Arthrobacter globiformis: one gene and its partner. The protein of the gene in region 2 binds, or shares a complex with, the protein of the main gene of each other region. Links are inferred from orthologs where the notes say so. Each region holds a gene or a part of one and is shown on either strand. Other genes may lie near its edges.

What was found. The genes of interacting proteins can lie anywhere in the genome.
Region 1: the proteins of pcrA (region 2) and uvrB are in contact, whole or in part, in a crystal structure (PDB 7EGT), measured with the Thermus thermophilus proteins. The link is inferred for Arthrobacter globiformis from one-to-one orthologs. Residues at the interface, in WP_096412145.1 of Thermus thermophilus: His654, Arg656, Phe657, Gln666, Asp668, Glu669, Lys680, Arg681, Leu682, Ser683, Lys685, Tyr686, Ala687; in WP_096411307.1 of Thermus thermophilus: Glu23, Leu25, Arg26, Asp27, Gly28, Glu29, Arg30, Phe31, Arg55, Glu326, Asp327, Phe328, Glu379, Ser382, Gln383, His398, Gly400, Arg401.

The regions. Positions count from the first base shown.
Region 1 is NZ_JAUSXI010000001.1:3,029,915-3,037,013, reverse strand. The notes cover bases 2,899-5,814. They hold uvrB (excinuclease ABC subunit UvrB), read right to left. Parts: upstream 5,449-5,814; coding sequence 3,349-5,448; downstream 2,899-3,348. Other genes in these bases: coaE (dephospho-CoA kinase), read right to left, coding at 5,511-5,814; QFZ33_RS13935 (TerC family protein), read right to left, coding at 2,899-3,111. In the rest of the region: QFZ33_RS13945 (GNAT family N-acetyltransferase), read left to right, coding at 82-582; QFZ33_RS13940 (alpha/beta fold hydrolase), read left to right, coding at 575-1,930; more of QFZ33_RS13935, read right to left, coding at 2,086-2,898; more of coaE, read right to left, coding at 5,815-6,746; QFZ33_RS13920 (IMPACT family protein), read left to right, coding at 6,769-7,099. UniProt on the Escherichia coli protein: The UvrABC repair system catalyzes the recognition and processing of DNA lesions. A damage recognition complex composed of 2 UvrA and 2 UvrB subunits scans DNA for abnormalities.
Region 2 is NZ_JAUSXI010000001.1:1,231,506-1,238,835, reverse strand. The notes cover bases 1,406-4,552. They hold pcrA (DNA helicase PcrA), read right to left. Parts: upstream 4,178-4,552; coding sequence 1,634-4,177; downstream 1,406-1,633. Other genes in these bases: QFZ33_RS05765 (inositol monophosphatase family protein), read right to left, coding at 4,263-4,552; QFZ33_RS05775 (hypothetical protein), read right to left, coding at 1,406-1,631. Also shown: sucC (ADP-forming succinate--CoA ligase subunit beta), read right to left, coding at 1-682; more of QFZ33_RS05775, read right to left, coding at 906-1,405; more of QFZ33_RS05765, read right to left, coding at 4,553-5,138; QFZ33_RS05760 (hypothetical protein), read left to right, coding at 5,182-5,826; QFZ33_RS05755 (DUF998 domain-containing protein), read right to left, coding at 5,846-6,628; QFZ33_RS05745 (DUF6314 family protein), read left to right, coding at 6,790-7,329; QFZ33_RS05740 (NUDIX hydrolase), read left to right, coding at 7,326-7,330. UniProt on the Escherichia coli protein: A helicase with DNA-dependent ATPase activity. Unwinds DNA duplexes with 3'-5' polarity. Translocates on single-stranded DNA with 3'-5' polarity. Initiates unwinding more efficiently from a nicked substrate than double-stranded DNA.

The sequences.
Region 1 (7,099 bases), 1.8 Mb from region 2 along the record:
AACAGCCTATACTCCGCCGGCATCCTGCCCCGCGTGCTGCCGGCCTGATCCAGCAAGCCCGGACCCAGTAAGCTCGGACTCATGAGTGTAATCCGTCCCGCCACACCCGCAGACGTTCCCATTATCCTGCAGTTGATCCGCGAGCTGGCTGTCTATGAAAAGGAGCCGGACGCCGTCCGGAACACCACCGAGATGCTCACCGAGGTGCTCTTCGGCAGCGACCCGCGCGTGTATGCCAACATGGCCGAGAACCAGGCCGGCGACGTGCGTGGCTTCGCGCTCTGGTTCCTGAACTACTCAACGTGGGAGGGCGTGCACGGGATCTACCTGGAGGACCTTTACGTCACCCCGGAGGCGCGCGGCGAGGGCCACGGGAAGGCCCTTTTGCAGCATCTGGCGGCGACCGCCGTCGAACGCGGCTACGCGCGTGTGGAATGGAGCGTTTTGGACTGGAACGAACCGTCCATCAACTTCTACCGGAAGCTCGGGGCGTTCCCGATGGAGGAGTGGTCCACGTTCCGGCTGACCGGAACGGCGCTAGCAGAGTTCGGCAGCCGCAGCGAGGCCGGTGTCCATGGCTGAAGCAGCACTGGACGCCACTGTTAATGCGGGCCCGGTTCATACAGTCCGCGCCCGGCACAACTTCCGCGGCATGCGCACGGCAGAACACTACTTCACACTGCCGCTGGACCATTTTGCCGGCCCCGGCGGAGAAGACGCAGCCGAGACCATCACAGTCTTCGCCCGCGAATATGTGTCCGCCGAGCACACGGAGGCAGAAGCCGCCGAACTGCCATGGCTCCTGTATCTTCAAGGCGGTCCCGGCGGGCGCGGCAACCGCTTCGCGTCGCTGGGCGGCTGGAGCAAGGCAGCCGCCAAGGACTTCCGCATCCTGATGCTGGACCAGCGGGGCACCGGCCTCTCCTCCCCCATTGACCGCAACACCCTGCCCCTGCGCGGGGATGCGGCAGCGCAGGCGAGGTACCTTGAGCACTTCCGGGCCGATTCGATCATTGCCGACGCCGAGCTCATCCGCCAGGCTGTCGGCTCGGAGCCGTGGACTGTCTACGGGCAGAGCTACGGCGGCTTCTGTGCGCTCACGTACCTGTCGTTCGCACCCAAGGGCCTGTGTGAGGTGCTGATCACCGGAGGGCTCGCCCCGCTGAACGGTTCCCCGGAGCGGGTCTACCGCGAGACCTTCAGACGGGTGGCAGCCCGCAACGCGGAGTACTTCGGCTGGTACCCCGAGGACCGGGAAACTGTAAGCCGCATCGCCAATCACCTCCGCGGCACGGCGGAGTACCTCCCGGACGGCTCTCCCCTCACCGTGGAGAGGTTCCAGATGGTGGGGTCCTTCCTCGGCGGGAACACCCGGGTGGACACCCTGCACAACCTGCTGGAGGACGCCTTCGTGGAGACGCCCGGCGGTCCGCGGCTCTCGGATCCGTTCCTGGAGCAGGTCCGCCCCTTGGTCTCGCGGGCAGCTAATCCGCTGTACGCCCTGATGCATGAGTCCATCTACGGCCAGAACGCGGCCACGGGCTGGGCGGCCTGGCGGGTTCTCGAGGAGTTCCCGGAGTTCAGGCCGGACGCTGCCGAGCTACTCCTGACCGGCGAGATGGTCTACCCGTGGTACTTCGAACAGGACCCTGCCCTTCGCCCGCTGCAGGAAGTGGCGGAACTGCTGGCGGCCAAGGCTGACTGGAAGCCCCTGTATGACACCGCGCAGCTGGCTGCCAACATCGTGCCCGCGGCGGCCGCCGTCTACCGCGATGACATCTATGTGGACCACGGGCTCTCCATGGAGACCGCCGCCGCCGTCCGCAAGTTGAAGACGTGGGAAACCGGCGAGTTCCACCACGACGGAATCGCGGACGACGGTGAGGCCATCTTCGGCCGCCTGCTCGGCATGGTGCGCTCCGCCCGCTGAAGCCAGCGCGAACGGACACTTAGGCCCCTTCTCCCAGCGCGAACGGACACTTGGGCCCCTGCGCGCGGACAAGCCAGGCAGACCCTGTGCAAGACAAAGCAACCCCGGCCACCAGGTGGCCGGGGTTGCTTTCTGCTGAGACTGGCTGCGGAAGCCTAGTCGACGTCGCTCAGGCTCTTCCGGGAGTCCTCCTCGAGGCGGGCATCCAGCTTGGCCTTCTGTGCGCCGGAGCTCACCAGGCTGGCGATCACGGCGATGATGATGGTGCCGATGATGACCGCGAGGGACACGTACGTCGGGATCTCCGGGGCCCATTCGATGTGGTGCCCGCCGTTGATGAACGGCAGTTCGTTGACGTGCATGGCGTGCAGGATCAGCTTCACGCCGATGAACGCCAGGATGATGGACAGTGCGTGCTTCAGGTAGATGAGGCGGTTCATCAGGCCGCCGAGCAGGAAGTACAGCTGCCGCAGGCCCATCAGCGCGAAGATGTTCGCCGTAAAGACGATGAAGGCGCTCTGCGTCAGGCCGAAGATCGCGGGGATGGAGTCGACCGCGAAGAGCAGGTCGGTCATGCCGATGGTGATGAAGACGATCACCATGGGGGTGAAGACCTTCTTGCCGTCCACAGTGGTGCGCAGCTTGCCGCCGTCGAACTTCTCGGACATGGGGATGACCTTGCGGAGCTTGCCGATGAGGGCGTTCTCCTGGTCCTCTTCGTCTTCGCCCTCGTCCTGCGCCTGCTTCCAGGCGGTCCAGAGGAGGAAAGCGCCGAAGATGTAGAAGACCCAGCTGAACTGCTCGATCACAATGGCGCCGAGCATGATGAAGATGCCGCGCAGGATCAGGGCGATGATGATGCCCACCATCAGCACTTCCTGCTGGTACTTACGGGGCACGGAGAAACGGGCCATGATGATGATGAAGACAAACAGGTTGTCGATGCTGAGGCTGTACTCAGTCACCCAGCCGGCCACGAACTGGCTGCCGTACTCGGGTCCCGTGAACATGAACATGGCACCGGCGAACACGAGGGCCAGTGCCACATAGAAGGCCACCCAGAGGCCGGCTTCCTTCATGGAGGGCTCATGCGGACGGCGTACTACCAGAAGCAGGTCCATAAGGAGGATGATGCCGAGGACGACGAACGAGCCGACCTCGAACCAGACGGGAAGTTCCACAAAAATGCCTTTCGCAGGGTACAGAAAACCGGTGTAAGTCTCTCCGGCGAACCTGTGCACTTGGTGCTGATGTGGCTGCCCGCTACGCCCGGCAGGGCATCTGTGCCCTGCGTGTTGACGTTCGTAGCGCTTGGGATACTCCCCTACGTGACCTCAACTTTACCCTAGAGGCGCGGTCCCCCGCGCCACGTGACCCCACGGCCACGCCACCTGACCCCCCGCGCCGCGTGACGGGGGCTAGGCGTGCCCGGCTGACTGCATCTGCCGCAGTTCCTTCTTGAGCTCGGAAACTTCGTCGCGGATCCGGGCGGCCACTTCGAACTGCAGCTCGGCGGCCGCTCCGTGCATCTGCTCGGTCAGCTGCTCGATCAGGCCCACCAGGTCCTCGGCGGGCGCCGCTGCCAGCCCGTCGGCGCGGACCGTGGCCGCCCCCTTGGCGGCGGACTTGCCGCGTTTGGCCCCCTTGGCCAAACGGTTGTTGTTGAGCAGCTCCTGGGTGTCCGCGTCTTCTTTGGCCAGCTGGTCCGTGATGTCGGCAATCTTCTTGCGCAGCGGTTGCGGATCGATTCCGTTTTCCGTGTTGTAGGCCACCTGGATGGCGCGGCGCCTGTTGGTTTCATCGATGGCGTGGGCCATGGAGTCCGTGATGCGGTCCGCGTACATGTGGACCTGCCCCGAGACGTTGCGCGCGGCACGGCCGATGGTCTGGATCAGGGACGTGGACGAACGAAGGAAGCCTTCCTTGTCCGCGTCCAGGATGCTCACCAGGGAGACCTCCGGCAGGTCAAGGCCTTCCCGGAGCAGGTTGATGCCAACCAAGACGTCGAAAACACCCATCCGGAGTTCGCGGAGCAGCTCGACACGCCGCAGCGTGTCGACGTCGGAGTGCAGGTACTCCACCTTGATGCCATGGCCCAGGAGGTAGTCGGTGAGGTCCTCCGCCATCCGCTTGGTCAGCGTGGTTACCAGGACGCGTTCATTCTTCTCTGTGCGGGTCTTGATCTCACCCAGCAGGTCGTCGATCTGGTCTTTAGTCGGCTTGACCACCACCTCGGGGTCGATCAGTCCGGTGGGCCGGATGATCTGCTGGACGAAGCCGTCCGCCTTGCCCAATTCGTACTTGCCGGGCGTGGCGGACAAGTAGACGGTCTGGCCTGTGCGCTCAAGGAACTCGTCCCATTTCAACGGACGGTTATCCATAGCGGAAGGCAGCCGGAAGCCGAAGTCCACAAGGTTCCGCTTGCGGGACATATCACCCTCGTACATGGCCCCGATCTGCGGGATGGTCACGTGGGATTCGTCCACCACCAGCAGGAAGTCGTCCGGGAAGTAGTCCAGGAGGCAATGCGGGGCGGTTCCGCGGGCGCGGCCGTCAATGTGCGATGAGTAGTTCTCGATGCCGTTGCAGAAACCCATCTGCTGCATCATTTCGAGGTCGTAAGTGGTGCGCATCCGCAGCCGCTGGGCTTCCACGAGCTTGTTCTGGCTTTCCAGGACCTGGAGCCGGTCGGCGAGTTCGTCCTCGATCCGTTTGATGGCACGCGCCATCCGTTCGGGTCCGGCCACATAGTGCGAGGCCGGGAACACGTACATCTCCTCTTCGTCCCGGATCACCTCTCCGGTCAGCGGATGCAGGGTATGGATGTTCTCAATCTCATCCCCGAAAAACTCGATCCGGATGGCCAGTTCTTCATACATGGGAATGATTTCCACGGTGTCGCCGCGGACCCGGAACGTGCCACGGTGGAAGTCCATGTCATTGCGGGCGTACTGCATGGAGACGAATTTGCGCAGCAGGTCATCACGGTTCATTTCGGCGCCCTTGCGCAGCGTCACCATGCCGGCGATGTACTCCTCCGGCGTGCCCAGGCCGTAGATGCAGGACACGGTTGCCACCACAATCACGTCGCGGCGGGTGAGGAGCGCGTTGGTGGCGGAGTGCCGGAGCCGCTCCACTTCCTCGTTGATGGAGGAGTCCTTCTCGATGAACGTGTCCGTCTGCGCCACGTACGCTTCGGGCTGGTAGTAGTCGTAGTAGGAGACGAAGTACTCCACCGCATTGTTCGGCAGGAGTTCGCGGAACTCGTTGGCCAGCTGCGCCGCGAGGGTCTTGTTCTGCACCATCACCAGTGTGGGCCGCTGGACCTGCTCGATCAGCCAGGCGGTGGTGGCGCTCTTGCCGGTACCGGTGGCACCGAGCAGCACCACGTCCTTTTCGCCGTTCCTGATGCGCTCCGTCAGCTCGGCGATGGCCGCCGGCTGGTCACCGGCGGGCTGGAACTCGCTGATGACCTCGAAGGGCGCAACGACGCGGTTGACCTCCTGCGCAAGACTCATGTACCTAATCTACAGCCGGCCACTGACAGGAACTCCTGATTCAGCTTTGGGCTGTACTGGGTTCAGCCGTGGCTCGCGTTGGCGGAGCTGGAAACGTACGACGGCGGCTGCCAGCCGGTGCTTTCGGCCCACCGTTCCATTCCGGGAGCCCCGACGTCGCGGAACCACGCCTCTTTGTCGTCGGCGTAGCCGGACGTGTTGGCGTCGGAGGCATGCAGGGCGGCCACCCGGCGCTTCTCCGCTGCATACTGCTCCCGTGCGGCCGGAACGGCGCGAAGCCAGTCCCGGAAGCAAAGGGCGAAGCGCCAGCCCGCAGAACCGGCCACCCGGATATGGAGATTGACCGGACGCCCGGGATCGGCGTTGCCGTGCAGGCGCTTGGACCAGGCAGCGGGGTCGGGACGCCCGTGGGGGCTGTCCATCAGGATGCCCGGCCAGAGCGGGAACCCCGCGGCACCAAGCAGGGGCGCAATCCGGTCTGCCGTCATGAGATCAGAGACCGCGAGCTGCAGGTCGATGACGTCCTTCGCCTCGAGGCCGGGGACCGACGTCGACCCGATGTGGTCGACGGCCAGCACGTCCTCCGGAGCGGCGGCCTTCAGCCGCTCGGCCAGACAGGCAGCCTGCCGCGGCCAGTCGGAGTCCGGGGCCGCCAGAACGGGCGCGCCGCTGCGGCCAGCCACCGCGGCCTGGCTGATGTTCCGCGCGAAGGGCACGAGCCGCTCCTCCCACAGCCGGTCCACGGAGGCCAGCAGCTCCTCGCGCGTGCCGGAGTTGGGTAGGACCACGTCCGCTGCGGCGAGCCGGTCCTGGCGGGACGCCTGGGCGGCCATCCGTGAACGGGCGTCCGTTTCCGTCATTCCGCGGTGCCCGGTCATGCGCTGCAGCCGGACATCCTCGGGCGCATCCACCACCACCACGAGGTGAAAGTTCTTCTGCTGTCCGGTTTCCACCAGGAGCGGAATGTCCTGGACCACCACCGCGTCACCCGGCGCGGCCGCAATCACCACCGCGGCGCGTTCGCGCACCAGCGGATGGACGATGCCATTGAGCTCCGCGCGCCGTCCCGGCTCCTGGAACACGATGGCCCCGAGGCGTGGCCGGTCGAGCCGCCCCTCGCCGTCGAGGATCTCCGGGCCGAACGCGGCCACGACGGCGGCCAGCCCCGGAGTGCCCGGTTCCACCACCTCACGGGCGATCGCGTCGGCATCGACGAGCACTGCCCCCAGTTCTTCCAGGCGCGTTGCCACCAGGGACTTCCCCGAGGCGATGCCGCCCGTCAACCCAATCTTCAGCACTCCCCAAGACTAGACTGAACCGGTGGCAGAAGAGGCAGTTCCAACGCGGACCAAGACGACACAAAGCCGGCGGTCCGCGTACACCACGCTGGCTGCCGGGGACGGCTTCCGCAATGAGATCGAGATCAAGCGCTCCCGGTTCATCACCGTCCTGCGCCGCGCGGGGACTGAAGAGGATGCCCGCGCGCTGGTGTCTGAACTTCGCCGCGAGTTCCATGACGCCCGGCACCACTGCTCCGCCTTCGTGCTGGGGCCGGACCGGGATATCCAGCGTTCCAGCGACGACGGCGAACCCTCGGGAACCGCCGGGATCCCCATGCTGGAGGCCCTTCTCCGGCGGGAAACCACCCCAG
Region 2 (7,330 bases):
CCTTGTCCTCAAGCTGGGCGTGCTTGGGGTGGCGGAATTCGGCGTTCTCGTCGAGCGTGACCTTGCCGTCGAGGGCGACGATCTCGCCCGCGCCGGTCTTGACCAGCGGGTTGACCTCCACGAGGGTGGCGTCTTCCTTCTTGAAGACGTCCCAGAGCTTCAGAATGACGCCGGCGACTTTGCCGCGCAGTTCTTCAGCGAAGCCTGCAGCAGCGACGATTTCGTCGGCCTTGGCCTGGTCGATGCCCACGGCGGGGTCAATGGCTACCTTTGCCAGGGCCTCGGGCCGCTCAACGGCGAGCTGCTCGATCTCCATGCCGCCTTCAACCGAGCACATGGCCAGGTAGTTGCGGTTGGCCCGGTCCAGAAGGACGGAGAAGTAGTATTCCTCGGCGATGTCAGCACCCTGGGCGATCATCACCTTGTTGACGGTGTGGCCCTTGATGTCCATGCCCAGGATGTTGGTGGAGTGCTCAAGTGCCTCATCGGCGGACTTGGCAACCTTGACGCCGCCGGCCTTGCCGCGGCCACCGACCTTAACCTGTGCCTTGACGACAGTTACGCCGCCGATCTTCTCGGCAGCTGCCTTTGCTTCTTCAGGAGTGTGCGCCACGATGCCGGCGAGCACGGGTACACCGTGCGCTTCGAACATATCGCGCGCCTGATATTCAAACAGGTCCACGGTTTAGTGTCCTTCTACGTCGAAGTAGTTTCTGTACAGCCGGACTGCACCCAAGGTGCGGACCGGGCTGCGGAATTCACGCGCCCTGCGGCAGGTCCGGAAACGAGCCACGCGGCGCAATGCTCCTTGGGGAACTCTAGTCCTTTGGAGGGACCGGCCCGTTCCAGACTACCTGTTCTGTGAGTAAGGACACTATTCTATGGACCGTAGAAAAACCCCGTGATTACGGGGTTTTTGGGGCCTTGGCGGGCGCCGTCTGGACGTTTTTGCCCTTCGCGGAGATGAGTTCGTAATGATCCCTGCTGATGAAGAAACCGACGCCGCCAGAGACGTTTCCGCAGGCCACCCCCGAGCGGTAGGCGGAGCACCGCAAACCGTTCCGTTCGAGGTTGCCGCCGTCGGGCAGGACGGGCAGCTTGGAGACGGGCCCGTTGGCCGTGCCCTTGGGCCCGTACTCGGCCTCCATCTGCGTGACGCCGGACCGGCATTCACCGTACCGGGCCCGGCTGGGCGTCAGGAGTGCCGCGCCGCCCAGATAGCCGAGTCCGGTCCCCGAGCAGTCGTCACCGACGTCCGGTGCTGCCGGCGCGGGATACACCGCGAGCTCGCAGTGTGCCACGGGCACGGTTGCCAGTTTTTGGTTGTCGGAATCGCTGAAGTTGTTGGTTTCGTACGGCAGGTCGAGGTGCGGCCCGCGGGCTGAGGTCAGCGCGCACACCACGTTCCGGTCCGCAGTGACGAACGCCAGCACGTCCTCCCCTGCCGCAAACCCCGCGGGGTCAGTAAGCGGAGCCTGTTTCAGCTGTTCGAGGGCCGGCAGCGGTGGCGGAGGGGTGTACTCCGGATCCGCGATGGTTACGGAACAGCCGGCCAGGGTAGTTGAGAACAGGGCCGCCGAGAACAGCAGCGCGAGGCCTGCAGCAACGCGACCCAGGCGCCGCACCGGCACGCTCAGGCGTCGATCTTGGTCAGCGGCGCGTACCGCAGAAGCAGCCGCTTCTCGCCGACGTCGAACTTCACCTTCGCCACGGTCTTGTCCCCGGCGCCTTCGACGGCGAGCACGGTGCCGTTGCCAAAGCTCGTGTGGTTGACCTTGTCCCCCACGCTGACCGCAATGACTTCCTTCTGCGGCTGCACGCGGTTTTTCGCGACGGCGGCCGGGACGTCGGCGTTGAAGCCCGCCGAGGAGTCGGCACGGGTGCCGCGGGCCGTTCCGGCGCCCCAGAAGGATCCGCCGTACCGGCTCGACCCGATGTCGGCGCCGCTCCCCCAGCCCCCGGCCTGCCGGCTGGTACCCTCACGCTTCCATTCAACGAGCTCGGAGGGAATTTCCTCCAGGAACTGGCTGGCCGGGTTGTACTGGCTCTGCCCCCACATGTTGCGGACCTCGGAACGCGTGACGTAGAGGCGCTTCCGGGCGCGCGTCAGTCCCACGTAGGCGAGCCGGCGCTCTTCGGCCAGCTCCTTGGGGTCCGTGGCGGAACGCTGGTGCGGGAAGAGCCCGTGCTCCATGCCGGTCAGGAACACCACGGGGAATTCGAGGCCCTTAGCCGTGTGGAGCGTCATGAGCGTGACCACGCCCAGCCGCTTGGCCTCCGCCACGGCGGCGTCGATGTCCGCCCCCGGGGCGTCCGGGATCTGGTCGGCGTCGGCCACCAGGGACACCTGTTCAAGGAAGGCGCCCAGGGATCCTTCGGGATTATCGCGCTCGTATTCACGGACGACGGCGACAAGTTCGGCAAGGTTCTCTACCCGGGACTCGTCCTGCGGATCGTTGCTGGAGCGCAGCGTGGCGAGGTAGCCGGTCTGTTCCAGCACCGCCTCGAGTGCGGCCGCGGCGCCCGAGCCTGCGGCGACCTCGGCGAGGTCGTCCAGGAGCTTCACGAAGCCAAGCACCGCGTTGACCGAGCGGGTGGCCATGCCGGGGGCCTGGTCGGCGCGGCGGGCGGCGGCGATGAAGGACGTGCGTTCCCGCTCGGCGAGGGCCGCGACGGCCCCCTCGGCCCGGTCCCCGATGCCGCGCTTTGGTTCGTTGAGGACGCGGCGGAGGTTGACGTCGTCGTCCGGGTTGACCAGGACCCGGAGGTACGCCAGCGCGTCCTTGATTTCCTTGCGCTCGTAGAACCTGGTGCCGCCCACCACCTTGTACGGCAGGCCGACGCGCACCAGGACGTCCTCGATGGAACGGGACTGGGCGTTGGTGCGGTAGAAGATGGCGACGTCGCCGGGGCGGAGGTTGTCCTCGTCCTGGAGCCGGTCGATCTCCTTGGCGATGAACTGGGCTTCGTCGTGCTCGTTCTCGCCCACGTAGCCGATGATCTTGTGGCCTTCGCCCTCCGCGGTCCAGAGCCGCTTCTCGGGGCGGTTGGGGTTGCGGGAGATGACGGAGTTGGCCGCGCTTAGGATGTTCTGGGTGGAGCGGTAGTTCTGTTCCAGCTTGATGGTGCGGGCGTCGGGGTAGTCCTTCTCGAACTCCACGATGTTCCGGATGTCCGCGCCGCGGAACGCGTAGATGGACTGGTCCGAGTCGCCGACGACGGTCAGCTCCGCCGCTCCCGCGCCTTCGCCGACGATTTCCCGGACCAGGGCGTACTGCGCGTGGTTCGTGTCCTGGTATTCGTCCACCAGGACGTGCCGGAACCGGCGCCGGTAGGAATCCGCCAGCGCCGGGAAGGCCCGGAACATGTAGACGGTCTCGGCGATGAGGTCATCGAAGTCCATGGCGTTGGCCTGGCGCAGCCGCTGGGTGTAGCCCTTGAAGACATCGGCGACGGCGCTCTCGAACGGCTCACGGTGGTTGGCGGCGCCCGCGAAGGAGTCGGCGTCGATCAGTTCGTTCTTGAGCGCGGAGATTTTGTGCTGGATGGCCTTGGGCGGGAACTTCTTGGGGTCCAGGTCCAGGTTCTTGGCCACCAGGGTAATCAGCCGCAGGGAGTCGGCGGAGTCGTAGATGGAGAAGTTGGAGTTCAGGCCGATGTTGGCGGCCTCGCGCCGCAGGATCCGGACGCAGGACGAGTGGAACGTGGAGATCCACATGGCCTTGGCCCTGTTGCCCACGAGGGCCTCGATGCGTTCACGCATTTCCGCGGCGGCTTTGTTGGTGAACGTGATGGCCAGGATCTCGCCGTGGTGGGCACGCTTGGTGGCTATCAGGTACGCGATCCGGTTACTGAGGACGCGGGTTTTTCCGGAGCCGGCTCCGGCCACGATCAGCAGTGCGCCGCCGGAGTGCTTGACCGCTTCCTCCTGCTGCGGATTCAGGCCCGCCAGCAGCGCCCCGGCGTCCGGGAGGTGGTGCCGGGCGTGCTCCTCTGCCGGGGCTGCATCTGCCTGACTGGTTCCCGGGCCAGCTGCGGGGCGGCCGGCGGATTCGCCCGGGCCGCCGCCGAACGCGGGCGTCATCAGCCCCGTTTCGGGGCGCGACTTGGTGATGGCACCGGCGTGGGAACCAGCCTTGAACGGACCGTCAGCGTAGGGGTCAAACAACTTATCCATGGTGACTACAAGTCTAGGCGGTGGGACTGACACTGGATTCCGCCCTGTGGATAACCCCGGCGGCGGAAATCCAGCCGGCGGAAATCTAGTCGACAGAGCCTGACTCAAGCGCGGCGCGCAACTGGTGCACCGCCGTCGTGCCTCCCGCCATGAACCATTCCAGGCCGTTGACGTGAACGCTGCCGGCGACGCCGCCGGCGGCCGTCACGATCGCCTTTCCGGGCAGCCAGTCCCATTCGGGGCAGCTGTGCTGGAACCAGCAGCCAAGCTGCCCGTCAGCGACGCGCCCAAGGTCGCACGAGCCGGACCCGAGCATCCGCAGCGTCGCGGCCGACGTCGCGGCGGCGTGCCAGGGCATGGCGCACATCGGGTCGGAGAGCCAGCGCGGGTGGATGTAGGTGGCGGCGCCGAGGTGGGAGAGGTCGGCGGCGTTGCGGTTGGTTCCGTCCTCCTTGAAGGTAGAAACGGGATCGCCGTTGAGGGTGGTGGCGCGTTGCTTGCCGCCGATCCAGAGTTTGTCCTCCTCGGGCTGGAAAATGGCTCCGAGCAGCACATCCGACTCGTCCTTGAGCGCGATGGCTGAGCACCAGTAGGTAGAGCCCTGCAGGAAGTTGTAGGTGCCGTCCACCGGGTCGATGACCCAGGTCCGCCCGCTGCTGCCGCGCACCGCGGCGCCTTCCTCGCCCAGGACGCCGTCGTCCGGGCGGCAGCGCTGAAGCTGCTCCAGCACATAAGCTTCGGCCGCGTGGTCCGCCGCTGTGACGACGTCGGAGATGGAGGTCTTGCGCTGGGCGTCGAGGCCGCCCTGCCGCATCATCAGCGCCAGCTGCCCGGCCTCGCGGACCAGCTCGGCCGCCAGCTCATAGTCGTCGAGCTCGGGGCTCAGGTTGGTGGCGCTGTGTTTGCCCAGTTTGTGTCTGCCCAGTTCCGTCACGCTTCCCACCCTATCGGCGCCGGGCATGCCTGCACAGCAGAGGCGGAGGACGGCGGGCGATAATGGACGCATGGCCAAAACACCTGCACAGCGGATCAAGAAGCACGGCGCGAAGGCCGCAGTACCCCAGCACCACCTGCCGCCGGTGATCAATCCCGGCACGGACCGCTCTCCGGCGAAGGCCCAGAACAACGCCAACCTGATTGTGATCGCCGGCGTCGTGGCCAGCCTGTTCCTGTTCTGGTACGTTCACCTGCTCACGCTGAACCAGCTAACCCAGCTGTCCGGCGGGCTGGCCATGCCCGATTCCCTGATCGGCGGCTTCGACGCCGGCTACGCCGAGCAGCTGCGCCGCGCCCTGGACGCCGACGCCCGGGGCCAGCTCAACTACGTCCACAAGACGGCGGGCACCCTGTTTCCGCTGATCTTCGCCTTCACCTGGCTGCTTCTGATCGGCACCAACGTGGCCAAAAAGGCGCTGCGCTGGGCGCTCTGGGCGCTGCCGTTGCTGTTCGTGGTGGTACGGCTGTGGGGCAACGTCACCATTGATTCCATGATCGCGGCGGTTAATCTCGACGCCGGCCAGGTCGCCTTGGCGTCGAGCCTCACCGTGGCCGGCTGGGTACTGTTCGTGGCCAGCCTTCTCGCCGGCGGCTCCGCCGTGTTCCTGGGGCGCCGGTCCCCGAAAAAAGACGCCGGGCCTCCGGCCGTCTAGCCGCCCGGCAGCAGGAAGCCTAGGCGCTCCGGGCGGCCCGGGCCCGGGCGAAGGCCCTCCGCACCTGCCGTTCCTGCCGGACACGCTGGGCGATGACCAGGCCGGCGGCAGCGAGGCCAACCGTGATGGGGTAGCCCATCAGCCGTTCCAGGGTTCCGGGCTCGGGAACGTCCAAGCCGGTGACGGCGGCCGTGACGAGTGCGGCCGCGGACACTCCGCCGGCGGCCAGGATAAACCAGCCCAGCGGCGTTTGCCGGAGCCACAGGGCGCCCAGCAGCAGCAGCGCCAGGGAGCCGGCGATGAAGTACGTGACGGCGCCCGCGTAATGCCAGCCGGAATTTAGGTCCTCAGGGACCAGCCCCACGACTATCGTGCCGGCGCCTGCGGACCCGGTCAGGATCCGCGCCGCCACGGCCGAGTACCACGGCACTTCCCCGGAGTGGCTGGCCGTGACCCGCACGCCGGCCCGGGCGGCCACCCGCAGCAGCGCCGAGCTCAGCAGCAGCGCGCCCAGCAGCATCCCCAGCCCCTGAACCACGAAGGAGACGTTCATCAGCACGTGCAGCGGCGAACAGATGCTGCGGCCGCCGTAGAGCCCGCAGGTGACGGCACCCAGGTCGCTGATGAGGCCGGTCCGCCGGCTGTAGGGGTCGGGCCCGGCCCAGGCGCCGATGACGGCGGTCTCCGCCATGAAATACTGGACGACGCTGAGCACCGCCCACGCCCCAATGTACTGCCGTGTGGAGGCGGTGTCCGGCAGGATCGTTGCGCGGGCGGTGGGGACTTCAGCTGCGGCGGCCATGCCAAGAGCGTAGTACGCGCGCTCACCTTGTATGCTTGTAAGCGTGCCCGAACGGGCCGGTCCAAAACCCGGCCGCGGCGGGCACCCGCCCTCGTAGCTCAGTGGATAGAGCACGGCTCTCCTAAAGCCGGTGTCGTTGGTTCGATTCCAATCGAGGGCACTTGAATCTGCAGCACCCGTCAGGGCTCCGCCACTATCTGCTGGGCACATCGCCGGCGGACACTTCATCCCCCGACCTTCCGCCCGCGGGCCGCTGGGCCGTGGAGCGGACCATGCTGGACCGGGCCGCGGGCACCCGCGGCACCTTTACCGGCGTCGTGATCTTTTCCCCCGACGGCGACGGCGGGCTCCGCTTCCACGAGGAGGGGACCGTGGTCTGGCCTGCTGCCGACGGCGACACCTTCTCCGGCCCGGCCACCCGCGATTACCTGCTCAGGCCCGCGGACACCCCGGATGCCATGGACATGCTGTTTCCCGACGGCCGGCCGTTCCACCGGATGGGCTTCTGCCCGGAGGCCAGCCAGGACCGGCACTGGTGCGATCCGGACACCTACCGCGTCACCTACCTGCTCCACGGCGAGGACGAGTTCAGTTACGTCTGGGATGTGACTGGCCCGCGCAAGGACCTGCTGCTGGAGTCCGTGCTGCGGCGGCTGCCCGGAACGGCGGCGGCAGCGGACGGGCTAGGCTCGAAACCGTGAA